DNA from 3 places in the Allobosea sp. RCC_152_1 genome. Region 2 is predicted to be linked to each of the others. Evidence: predicted binding sites of a transcription regulator. Region 2 holds the regulator's gene; each other region holds the start of a gene.

Region 1 (4,207 bases), on a different contig from region 2:
GGCGGGGAGGCCGCTCCGCCAGGATGCGAGGGCGAGCGCTCCGAGCAGCAGCAGCACCGGGCCGACCACGTTGAACTTGACCGAAGCGACGGTGAGGAAGCGCGGCAGCAACGCGCCGGTGTTGAGGCCGAGCAATTGCAGGATGTCGGCGAGATAGGCTGAGACGATGCCCGTCGCCAGCTCGAGCCCGGCCAAGGCCGCGATGACGAGGCCGGCGGCGATGGCGACGTCGAGCAGGCGCATTCGCCCGGCGATCAGCGCATAGCCGACGATGAGCGTGCCCGTCACCGCGCCGGTGATCTTCACGAGGAAGAGGCTCAGCATCAGCGCGGCGACGAGGCCGATCCGCAAGGCGCGATGGCGCGCGAAGAGCAGCGTCGCGATCAGCAGATAGAGCAGCAGGCTGACATGGCGGTTGTAATAACCGTAGCCGTCGAAGCCGGGCGACGGGTAGAGCGCGTGCAGGTTGATCGGCAGCGCGGCGAACATCAGCAGCGGCAGGAGCAGTGCGAGCGCCTGTCCGCGCGCCCTTGGCGCGAGATCGACCATCAGCAGCGCGGTGAGCGGCAGCAGCACCGGCAGCAGCGCCCAGCTGACCAGCAGCATCGGCTGCGCGGCCGGAAAGAGCGCATCGAGCCCGGCGGCGAGATAATAGCCGAGCGGCCCGACCGGCGCGAAGAAGTCCAGCCCCGGCGCCTGCCCGACATGGATGCGCTGGATCGCGTCGAGATAGACGACCGTGTCCCAGGCATTCGGGCCGAGCGGCAGCCTGAGCGGCAGGCTTAGGGCGGCGATGACCGCGACGACGAAGGCCGCGATCCAGACGAGAGGGTTGCGCAACAGGCGCCCGGCGAGGTTGCCGCCCTCGCCGCGGGGGAGCCCGGTCCTGATGTCGCCCACCGCCAACGCCAACCTCCTGGTCGCGCGCTCTCTGACAGAAAAACCTTACCAGCAAGCTGACGCGGTTGCCGACACGGCCCCCTGCCGCCCGAGGTTATGGCCTCAAAGCAGCCCGCGCTTCGCGAGATGGCGCATCAGATGCGAGGCGCCATAGGTCCAGGGCTCGCATTCATCCGTGCGCTTCATCCGGTTGACGAGGCTGCCGAGCTCGGGCGCCGCGATGGTGACGATATCCCCGTATTTATGGGTGAAGCCGCCGCCCGGCGCACCGCGATCCTTGATCGGCGCGAACATGGTGCCGAGATAGAGCGCCGCCCCGTCCGGATACTGGTGATGCGGGCCGATCATCTGCGCCGCCAGATCGGCCGGGTCGCGGCTGATCTTGGCGATCGAGGAGGAGCCTTCGAGCGTGAAGCCGTCCTCGCCCGCGACGGTCAGCGTCACGGTCGTCCTGCGGACGTGGTCGAGCGTGAAGCCCGCGTCGAAGAAGCGGATGAAGGGGCCGACCGCGGCCGCGGCATTGTTGTCCTTGGCCTTGCCGAGCAGCAGCGCCGAGCGGCCCTCGACATCGCGCAGATTGACGTCGTTGCCGAGCGTCGCGCCGACGATCGTGCCGGTCGAGGCGACGATCAGCACGATCTCCGGCTCCGGATTGTTCCAGCTCGAGGCCGGATGCAGGCCGGCATCGACGCCGGTCCCGACGGTCGACATCGCCGGCGCCTTGGTGAAGATCTCGGCGTCCGGACCGATGCCGACCTCGAGATACTGGCTCCAGGCGCCCTGCTTGATCAGCACCTCCTTGAGATGCATCGCCTCGGGCGATCCGGGCTTCAGCTTGGACAGGTCGTCGCCGATGAGCTTGCCGATCTCCTCGCGGATCGTCGCGGCGGCGGCCGGGTTGCCGCGGGCCTTCTCCTCGATCACGCGCTCCAGCATCGAGACGGCGAAGGTGACGCCGGCGGCCTTGACCGCCTGCAGGTCGAGCGGCGAGAGCAACCAGGGCTTCGAGGGGTCGCGCCTATCCACGGGCGTGTTAGCCAGGATGTCGGCGAGCGAGGCGATCGCCTCGCCCTCGACCGCGCGCAGCGCCTTGGCCGGATCGGTCGATTCGCATAGATCGCGGCTGGTCGGGAAATGGGCGCTGACGTCGATCACCCGCCCGTTGCGGACGGTGACCACCGCCGGGCCGCCGAGATCGGGCCGCCAGACCCGGCCGGCCAGGACGGCGGTTGCGGCATCCTGCGGCAGGGTCGCTGCGACGGAGAGGTGGAGATCGGGCATGGCGTCGTCCAGGAGAGAAATCGTTCGGTAGCCGGAGAACAGCCGCTTATGCGCAAATGCGCAAGCCGGTTCGCGACCATAGGTGGATTGCGCCGGGCGTCATCGATTTGTCATTGAAATGTCGCCCGCGCTTCATGCTAGCTTGCGCACCAACGACAAGAACCGCGGCGGGGTCCGCCCGCGGAAGGGAGATCGACCCATGAGCATCAAATCCCGTATCCTGATGAGCGCGGCGGCGTTCGCGCTCGCCGGTGCTTCGCCGGCTTTTGCCCAGACCGAGATCCAGTGGTGGCACGCGCTGACCGGCGCCAACAACGACGTCGTCGTCAAGCTCGCCAATGATTTCAATGCCTCGCAGAAGGAATACAAGGTCGTTCCGGCCTATAAGGGCTCCTATCCCGATGCGTTGAACGCCGGCATCGCCGCCTTCCGCGCCGGCCAGGCGCCGCACATCCTGCAGGTCTTCGAGGTCGGCACCGGCACGATGATGTCGGCCAAGGGCGCGATCAAGCCGGTCCATGAGATGATGAAGGAAGCCGGCGAAAAATTCGATCCGAACGCCTATCTCCCGGCGATCAGCGGCTATTATTCGACGGCGAAGGGCGAGATGCTCTCGATGCCGTTCAACTCGTCCTCGATGGTGATGTGGTACAACAAGGACGCCTTCAAGAAGGCCGGCCTCGACCCCGCCAAGCCGCCGAAGACCTGGCCGGAGGTGTTCGCGGACGCCAAGAAGCTCAAGGCCGCCGGTTACGATAAATGCGGCTTCTCGAACGCCTGGGCGACCTGGGCCAATATCGAGCAGTTCGGCGCCTGGCACAACATTGCGCTGTCGACCAAGGTCAACGGCATGGCCGGCACCGATGCGGTGATGACCTTCAACAAGGACCCGGTCTTCCTCAAGCACTGGACCAATCTGGTCGAGATGCAGAAGGACAAGACCTATGACTATTCCGGCCGCACCAACAATGGCGAAGGCCGCTTCACCTCGGGCGAATGCCCGATCTTCCTGACCTCCTCGGGCTTCTATGGCAACGTCGTCGCCAATGCGAAGTTCGACTGGGGCAACGCCCCGATGCCGTACTACCCCGATGTGCAGGGCGCGCCGCAGAACTCGATCATCGGCGGCGCCTCGCTGTGGGTGATGGGCGGAAAGTCGGCGAACGAGTACAAGGGCGTCGCCAAGTTCTTCACCTTCCTCTCCGACGTCGACCGCCAGGCGAAGCTGCACACCGAGTCGGGCTATCTGCCGATCACCAAGGCCGCTTATGAGAAGGTCAAGGCGTCCGGCTTCTACAAGGACAAGCCCTATCTCGAGACCCCGATCCTCGAGCTGACCAACAAGACCCCGACCGACAACTCGAAGGGCCTGCGCTATGGCAGCCTCGTGCAGATCCGCGACATCTGGTCGGAGGAGCTGGAGGCGGCGCTGAACGGTCAGAAGTCGCCGCAGGCGGCGCTTGACGCGGCTGCCGAACGCGGCAACCAGATGCTGCGCCAGTTCGAGCGGACCGCGGCCCGCTGAGCGGTCGGCGCTTGCATATCCAAGGCCATCCCGGACCGATTCCGTCCGGGATGGCCGTCTCGTTCCAGGGAAGCCGATGCAGAAGAACGCATACTTCAAGGGGCTGACGATCCCCTTCCTGCTGCTTCTGCCGCAGCTCGCGATCACCATCGTGTTCTTCTACTGGCCGGCGACCCAGGCGGTCTGGCAGAGCTTCCTGCTCGAGGACGCCTTCGGCACCGCGACGCAATTCGTCTGGTTCGAGAACTACCAGACCCTCTTCGCCGACCCCGGCTATCTCAGGGCCTTCTTCAACACGCTCATCTTCTCGACCTTCGTCTGCGTGTTCTCGCTGTCGATCGCCCTGCTCTTCGCGGTGATGGCCGACCGACAGATCCGCGGCGCCGAAATCTACAAGACCCTGCTGATCTGGCCTTATGCGGTGGCGCCCGCCATCGCCGGCGTGCTCTGGCTCTTCATGTTCGATCCCTCGCTCGGCATGCTCGGGCGAGGCCTGCAATC
Region 2 (4,207 bases):
CAGAAGGCGACCGGCGAGATCATGCTCGACGGACGCAACATCATCTCCAACGACGTCGATGTGAACGAGCTGCGCTCGCGCGTCGGCATGGTGTTCCAGAAGCCGACGCCGTTCCCGATGTCGATCTACGACAACGTCGCCTTCGGCATCCGCCTCTACGAGAAGCCGCCGAAGTCGGAGCTCGACGACCGCGTCGAGGGCGCACTGCGCCGCGCCGCGCTCTGGGACGAGGTCAAGGACAAGCTGAAGAGCTCCGGCATGGGCCTCTCCGGCGGCCAGCAGCAGCGCCTGTGCATCGCGCGCACCATCGCGCAGAAGCCGGAAGTGATCCTGTTCGACGAGCCGACCTCGGCGCTCGACCCGATCTCGACCGGCAAGATCGAGGACCTGCTGGAGCAGCTCAAGAGCGACTTCACCATCGCCATCGTGACGCACAACATGCAGCAGGCGGCGCGCATCTCGCAGTACACGGCCTTCATGTATCTCGGCGAGGTCATCGAGTTCGCGCCGACCAACACGATCTTCATGAACCCGGCGAAGAAGCAGACGCAGGATTACGTCACCGGCCGGTTCGGCTGAGCGGCGACGGAGGAGGAACCCCATGACCGACCATATCGTCCGCTCCTACGACGCCGATCTCGAAGGCCTTCGCCGCAGCCTCGCCGAAATGGGCGGGATGGCCGAGCGCATGCTCGGCGATGCGACCGTGGCGCTGGTGCGCCGCGACACCACGCTGGCCCAGAAGATCATCTCCGCCGATCAGCGCCTCGACAATCTCCAGCGCGAGGTCGAGGAGAAGGCGGTGCTGACCATCGCCCGGCGCCAGCCGCTGGCCAACGATCTGCGCGAGCTGATCTCCGCCATCCGCATCGCGGCGGATGTCGAGCGTGTCGGCGATCTCGCCAAGAACATCGCCAAGCGCGCCGTCGCCATCTCCGGGCAGTTCCAGCCGCCGCACCGCGCCGTGGTCGGGCTGGAGCACATCAGCCGCCTCGTTCAGGCGCAGCTCAAGGACGTGCTCGACGCCTATGCCGCCGGCAACGAGCAGAAGGCGCTCGAGGTCTGGCGCCGCGACGACGAGATCGACGCGCTCTACACCTCGCTGTTCCGCGAGCTCCTGACCTATATGATGGAAGATCCGCGCAACATCACCTTCTGCACGCATCTCCTGTTCTGCGCCAAGAACATCGAGCGCATCGGCGACCACACCACCAACATCGCCGAGACGATCCACTATCTCATCACCGGTGACTCGCTCGACGCGAACCGGCCGAAGCTCGACACGACCAATATCGAGGTCGAGGCGATCACGGGTAGCTGAGGCTAAGGAATCATGGCGGCACGCATCCTGATCGTCGAGGACGAAGAGCCTCTCACCCTGCTGCTGCGCTACAACCTCGAAGCCGAGGGCTTCGAGGTCGACAGCGTGGCGCGGGGGGACGACGCCGAACTGCATCTGCGCGACCACACGCCCGATCTGGTGCTGCTGGACTGGATGCTGCCGGGCCTTTCCGGCATCGAGCTCTGCCGCCGGCTGCGCTCGCGGCGCGACACCGAGCGGGTGCCGATCATCATGTTGACGGCGCGCGGCGAGGAGACCGAGCGGGTGCGCGGGCTCGCGACCGGCGCCGACGACTATGTCGTGAAGCCGTTCTCCCTGCCGGAGCTGACGGCGCGCATCCAGGCGCTGCTGCGCCGGGCGAAGCCCGGCCATGTCGCCGGTCTTCTGCAGGCGGGCGACCTTGAGCTCGACCGCACCACCCGGCGCGTCCGCCGCGCCGGCAGCGAGCTGCATCTGGGGCCGACCGAGTTCCGCCTGCTCGAGTTCCTGATGCAGGCACCGGGCCGCGTCTATTCCCGCGCCCAGCTCCTCGACGCCGTCTGGGGCCGGGACGTCTATATCGACGAGCGCACCGTCGACGTGCATGTCGGCCGCCTGCGCAAGGCGATCACGCCTGCCGACGCCAAGGACCCGCTCCGGACCGTGCGCGGCGCGGGCTATGCCTTCGACGAGACGTTCGCCAGAAGCTGACCGCCGCCGGAGCTGACACGCGAGCCGAGCCCCGGCTCGCAGCGCCCGTGCTTCAGGTGTCGGGGCCGCCCTCGATATCGGCGGCCCAGGCCAGCGCGGCTTCGCGCTCGGCCGGCGGGAAGGTGCGGATCTCGACGAAGGGGACCACCGGGGCGAAGAGCCGCGCGACGCGATCGAGCCAGCCCTTCTCGACGATGATCGCCTCCTTGGGGAAGCGCCTGAGTTCCCAGAGCTTGCCGAAGCTGTAGCGCGCGTCCTTCCAGGCGGCGGCGAAGGTCATGTCGTCGAAGGCGGTGATATCGGCGAGGATCGCGACCTTCTCGTGCCGGCTCAGCCGGTCTTCGACATCGGCGGCGACGCGCTCGATATCGGCCGGCTCGATGGTGCCGCTGAACGCGATGGCGAGAACATGGTCGGGAGCCGGAAGAATGGTGATCATGGCGGCCTCCTCCTGTGCCGATGTCAACGCATGGCCGGCCGGGAGGTTGCGGGCGCTCAGGCTGCTCGCGTCGCCGCGTCGAAAGCCGCGGCCTCCGTCCTCAGCCAGGCGATGAAGGCGTCGAGGCCGGGGCGCGAGGGCTGGTCCAGGCGGCGGGTCAGCCAGCAGCCGGTGACGCTGGTGAAGCCGATATCGAGCGGGTTGACCAATGCGCCCGAAGCCAGTTCCTCGGCGACATAGCAGCGTGGCGCCAGCGCGACGCCGAGCCCCGCGACCGCGGCGCGGATGATGACGGAGTAATAGCCGTATCGGACGGTATGGGCCGGCACCGCGCCGCGCAGGCCATGCGCCTCGGTGAACTCGGCCCAGAAGGCCGGCATCTGGTAATGCTGCAGCAGCGTCATCTTCTGGATGTCGGCGGCGCGGCGGAAACCGCCCATGCGCTCCAGCAATTCGGGCGCGGCGACGAGGGCGACATCGCGGCCGAACAGATAATGCGCCTCCTTGCCGGGCCAGGGCGGGGTGCCGTGGTTGATCTCGATGTCGGGCTCTTCCGTCTCGTTTTCGCTGACATAGTTGGTGAACTGGACATCGACGCCGGGATGGGCCTCGGCGAAGACGGGGAAGCGCTCCATCAGCCAGCGCTCGCCGGCGATGGCGACCATGTGCAACCGGATCGGCCGGGCGATGGCGACGCGCTCGGCCAGGCGCATCGCACCGCGTTCCATCTGCTCCAGGGCGGCCTCGGCATAGGGCAGGTAGATTGCGCCGGCCTCGGTGAGCTTGAGGCCGACCGGATTGCGCTCGAACAGCACGGTGCCGAGATGGTGCTCGAGCGACAGGATCTGCTTGGAGACCGCGCTCTGCGTCAGGTTGACGACGCCTGCGGCGCGGGCGGTCGAGCCCAGTCGCGCGACGGTGACGAAGGCGCGCATGGCGGTGGAGGAGGGCGGGGGCCGCAAGGCCATGGGTATTCCGTTTTGGACTAGGCTACCGGAGATCGTTTCGTTTGCTGGCTGCCGGGTCAAGAGGTCATTCTTACGCTTGGGGAGGAGGGGCTCGCATGAATTTGACAATCTGCCCGTGCTGCGGTGGTTTCCGCGGACCAACGGCATCGCGGTCGATGGCGCTTTCGAGAGCCGCCGGCAAGCCTGTCCGGGAGCGCCGTCGATGAGCCATGCCGTCACCTCGCCGGTCGCCAGCCGCGATCTGGCCGCGATCGCGCGACTCAGGATCGTGCCGCGTCGTTTCTATGGGCGTTGGGTCGCGGCGGCGCTCATCATCGCTGTCCTCGCCTGGATCGTCGCCGCCTTCGTCAAGGGCGACATCGCCTGGCCGGTGGTCGGGCAGTTCTTCACCGCGCCCGCGATCCTCTCCGGTCTCGGCAACACGCTGATCATGACGGTCTGCGCAATGACGCTGGGCATCGTGCTCGGGGTCGTCTTCGCGATCATGTATATGTCGCCGAACCCGGTGCTGCGCAGCGTCGCGCTGTTCTACATCTGGTTCTTCCGCGGCACGCCGCTGCTGCTGCAGCTCCTGATCTGGTTCAACCTGGCGCTGGTCTTCCCGACCATCGGCATTCCCGGGCTGTTCTCCTGGCGCACCATCGACATCATCGGTCCGTTCATGGCGACGCTGCTCGGGCTCGGCATGAACCAGGGCGCCTATACCGCCGAGGTGGTGCGCGGCGGCATCCTCTCCGTCGATACCGGGCAGACCGAAGCCGCCAAGGC
Region 3 (4,207 bases), 650 kb from region 2:
GCAGGTCCTCCCGCGGCGCGACATGGAACAGCGCGAGCCAGCGCGACAGCACGTTCTTGAACGCGCTCGGCAAACCGGCCTGGTCGCCGAAATCGACGACATGCAGCGAACCGCCCGGAGCGAGCCGCCGCAGCGCCTCCGCCACCACCGGCTGCCAGGGCGGGATCATCGACAACGCATAGGAAATGACGATGCGGTCGAAGCCCGGCCGCCCGAACAGCGCCTGCGGGTCGAAATCGGTCGCGTCGGCCTGCGCCAGCCTGATCCGGCCGGTGAGCCCGGCGCGCGCGACGGAAGCCCGGGCCGTCGCCAGCATCTCGGCGGAGACGTCGAGCCCATAGCACTCACAGTCTGGATAGCGCCGGGCGATCTTGATCAGGTTGCGCCCGGTGCCGCAGCCGATCTCCAGGATCGACGCGCCGGCCGGGGGCGCGAGCCCCTCGATCAGCTGGTCGCGGCCAAGCAGGTAGAATTTGCGGCTGGCGTCGTAGATATGACGTTGATGCCGGTAGATCCGGTCCATCAGCCCCGCGGCCGAGCCCGTCGCCCCGGCAGCGCTCACGCCGCCTGCCCCGGCAGGGTGTAGAGATGGAAGCCGCCATAGATCGCGGAGCGGTCCTGGCGGCAGAGATCGCGGCTGCGGGCCTCGTCATAGCGCCATTGATCGAGGATCGCGGCCGGCACGCGGCCCGGCAGCAATCGCTCATCGGCCGCGGTCCGGAAGATCACCCTTGCGCCCGGCTTGGCCGTGCGCGTGATCTGCGACCACAGCGCCGTGAGGTCGGCATCGTTCATCCAGTCCTGCGCATCGAGCAGCACATAGGCGTCGCAGCTCTTCGCCGGCTGGTCTTCCAGGAAGGCCGTGATCGCGCTCTGGCGATAGCCGACCGCACCGGCCCGGGCCTTCACGGTCTCGAAATTCTGCGGCTGGAGATAGGGTGGCAGCACCGCATCCGCCCCTTCGCCGTAGCGGCGTCCGAAGGCCTGCTGCGCGAAATAATTGTCCTTCAGGTCGAAACCGCAGGCGAGGCGCTCGAGCCTGAGCCGCAGCGCGCCGAGGATGCCGTCCTCGCCATCGGCCGCGAGCGCCTTGTACTGGGCCGGCGGAATGCCGAGGCCGTAGAGCGAGGCCGGCTGGCGCACCAGCCAGCGCACCAGCCTGCGCTCGAACATCGGCGCGAGATGCCGGTCGTAAAGCTGCCGCTGCTCAGCGAGATCGCGCGCGGCCAACATCGCGCGGGGATTGCCGCCGAGCAATCGCGCCAGCAGATGGCCGGTGCCGATGAAGCGGCCGAGCAGCCCGTAGCGGTAGAAGCCGTTGGCGAAGAGGTTGATCCGGCGGCGCCCGCCGAGGCCGCGCCCCTCCCAGTAGCCGCGCGAGACAGCGTCGAGATGCGGCGCGATCTCGCCATCGTAGAAGGCGACATTCTCGCGGCGGTCGGCCGCGCCGAAGAAGCGGCGGAAGGTCGAGTAATCCGTCATGCGCCCCAGCGCCGCGAGCTTCAGCCGCCCCAGCGCGATATGGGCACCGTTGAGATCGACCGCGCTGACGCGGATCGGCGCCGCGGTCAGATAGGACAGGACGTTGCAGGAGCCGGACGCGATCGCGACGACATGGTCGTCCGCCTTGAGCGCAAGCGCCGCCATGTCGACGACAGGGTCTTCCCATATCTGCGGATAGACGAGCCCCGAGAAGGCGCGGGTGAACATCCATTCCAGCAGGCCCGCCTTGGAGAGCCGTTTGCTGCGCTGGACCGCTGTGCTGAGGCCCAGCGTTGTCGTCCGCCGAACCGTCCGTGCCGATTGCGTCACTGGTTCCCGCCTCCCCTTTCAAGGTGGCGAGCCGACTAGAGGAGTCGCATGACGGTCCGGTGACGGGGCCCGCGCTGCCGCTATCGTGAAGCAGGGTCCAGCGCCGAGGGGGCTGAAAATCGGCGGCCGAAAAGCCATATTGGGCCGGACCGAGCCGATGGCATCGCGAGCCATCCGCCGAGAAGGAGATCATCATGGGTCTGACGAGCATGTTCGGCGCCGAGAAGAAGCAGGCCGAAACCTTCCCCTTCCAGCTCACGGACGCCGAATGGCGCGCGCGCCTGACACCCGAGCAGTATCGCATCCTGCGCGGCCACGGCACCGAGCGGGCGGGTTCCTGCGCGCTCAACTACGAGAAGCGCGCCGGCACCTTCTCCTGCGCCGGCTGCGGCCAGAAGCTGTTCAAATCGGGCAAGAAGTTTGAGAGCGGCACCGGCTGGCCGAGCTTCGACCAACCGCTGGAAGGTGCGGTGGGCGCCAGCGAGGATCACAGCCACGGCATGCATCGGGTCGAGGTCCATTGCGCCAATTGCGGCGGCCATCTCGGCCACGTCTTTCCGGACGGCCCGCCCCCGACCGGACTGCGCTACTGCATCAATGGCGAGGCGATGACGTTCGAGCCGGAAGCAGCTTGAGGCATTCGCGTCATGCCCGGGCTCGACCCGAGCATCTCGTGACGGAAAAGCGATGAAGAGATGCCCGGGTCAAGCCCGGCATGACGTTTCAAGCAGCCGGTACCGCCCGCCGCGCCAGCGCCGCAGCGTCGACGCCCGGCGGCAGATCGCCGAACTGTCCCGACCAGCCACCATCCAGCCGCGTCGCGATGAAGGCATCCGCCACCGCGGCCGGCGCGAAACGCAACAGCAACGAGCCCTGCAGCATCAACGCCAGCTTCTCGGTCAATCGCCGCGCCTGCCCCTCATTGCGCATCATCTCCGGCAACTCGCCTTCCAGCCGTTTTAAAGCCGCATCGTAGCCCCGGTCCGCGCCCGCAGCCGCCATCAGCTCCGCCCGCAATACATCGACAGCGCCCTCCTCGCGCGCCAGCGAACGCAGCACGTCCAGGCAGATGACATTGCCCGAGCCCTCCCAGATCGCGTTGAGCGGCGCCTCCCTGTAGAGCCGCGCCATCGGATTCTCCTCGATGAAGCCGTTGCCGCCATGGCATTCCAGCGCCTCGGTGACGACGGCCGGCGCGCGCCGCGTGATCCAGTATTTCGCGATCGGCGCCCCGACCCGCGCCAGCAGGCGCTCGCTCGGGGACTCATCTTGCCGGTCGAGCGCCGCGAACAGCCGGAAGGCGAGCCAGGCCGCGGCTTCCGCCTCGATGGCAATGTCGGCGAGCACGTTCTGCATGATCGGCTGGTCGATCAACGCCTTCTGGAAGGCGCGGCGATGCTGCGCGTGATGCGCCGCCAGCGAGACCGCCATCCGCATCAATCCGGACGACGCCGCCGCGATGTCGAGCCGCGAATTGTGGTTCATCGACAGGCCCGTGCGGATGCCCCGACCCGGCTCGCCGATGAGATGGCCGATCGCGCCCCTGAACTCGACCTCGGAAGAAGCGTTGGAGCGGTTGCCGACCTTGTCCTTCAAGCGCTGGATCGCGACGCCGTTGCGCGATCCGTCCGGCAGCCAGCCCGGGACGACGAAGCAGGAGATACCCTCGCCCGTGCGCGCCAACGTCAGGAACACGTCGGAATGCGGCACCGAGAAGAACCACTTCCGGCCATGCAGCGAGAACGTTCCGTCGCGATTATCCTCCGCATGCGTCTGCGTCTGCCGCAGATCCGAGCCGCTTTGCGTCTCCGTCATCGCCGTGCCGACAGTCGCGCCCGTCTTCAGATGCGCCGGTCCCTGCCGTGGATCATAGCGATTGGAGGTGACGAGGCCTCCCCATTGCTCCCACAACGCTGCGTCCTGCTTCAGCACCGGCACCGCGGCATAGGTCATGCTGATCGGGCAGCAGATGCCGCTCTCGGCGCCGTACCAGAGATACTGCAAGGCGGCGCGAGCCACCTGCGCGCCAGGCTCCGGCCGGTTCCAGGCGAGCGCATGGGCCTCCTGCCCGATGGCGAGCCCCATCAATTCGTGCCAGGCCGGGTGGAAGGCGATCTCGTCGAGGCGATTGCCGAAGCGGTCGAAGGCCCGGAGTTCCGGGGAGTAGCGATTGGCGAGATAAGCCAGCTCCTGCACCCGCGCCGAGCCCACGGTCCGCCCCGCTTCGTGCAGCCGCTCGCGCGCCCAATCGGCCCCGAAGGCCGAGACGATGCCGGGCAGAACCGGATCGGCCACGAAGGCATCGTAGTCGGCAAGCACGGGCACCTGATTGGTGATTTCCCAGCGCTCTTCTCCATCCCGATGCGCCATTGCTGCCACCTCCCTGTGGAACAGG

What was found. Region 2 encodes PhoB, which activates phosphate uptake and scavenging genes when phosphate is short. Its sites were predicted from a motif close to TGTCATNNANCTGTCAT; they were not measured.
Region 1: ugpB (sn-glycerol-3-phosphate ABC transporter substrate-binding protein UgpB) is a predicted target of PhoB. The motif match lies at 2,279-2,295, and genes of this name have one in related genera.
Region 3: AB6806_RS06770 (BtaA family protein) is a predicted target of PhoB. The motif match lies at 1,861-1,877, and genes of this name have one in related genera.

Annotation. Positions count from the first base shown of each region.
Region 1 is NZ_JBFUPU010000004.1:302,712-306,918, reverse strand. It holds gene AB6806_RS16155 (hypothetical protein) at 1-906, opposite strand, end outside; gene AB6806_RS16150 (fumarylacetoacetate hydrolase family protein) at 1,003-2,181, opposite strand; gene ugpB (sn-glycerol-3-phosphate ABC transporter substrate-binding protein UgpB) at 2,381-3,706, shown strand; gene ugpA (sn-glycerol-3-phosphate ABC transporter permease UgpA) at 3,783-4,207, shown strand, end outside.
Region 2 is NZ_JBFUPU010000002.1:742,053-746,259, reverse strand. It holds gene pstB (phosphate ABC transporter ATP-binding protein PstB) at 1-579, shown strand, start outside; gene phoU (phosphate signaling complex protein PhoU) at 602-1,321, shown strand; gene phoB (phosphate regulon transcriptional regulator PhoB) at 1,334-2,032, shown strand; gene AB6806_RS09970 (SpoIIAA family protein) at 2,085-2,471, opposite strand; gene AB6806_RS09965 (LysR substrate-binding domain-containing protein) at 2,528-3,439, opposite strand; gene AB6806_RS09960 (amino acid ABC transporter permease) at 3,642-4,207, shown strand, end outside.
Region 3 is NZ_JBFUPU010000002.1:91,285-95,491, forward strand. It holds gene AB6806_RS06765 (class I SAM-dependent methyltransferase) at 1-562, opposite strand, end outside; gene AB6806_RS06770 (BtaA family protein) at 559-1,812, opposite strand; gene msrB (peptide-methionine (R)-S-oxide reductase MsrB) at 2,007-2,447, shown strand; gene AB6806_RS06780 (acyl-CoA dehydrogenase family protein) at 2,536-4,182, opposite strand.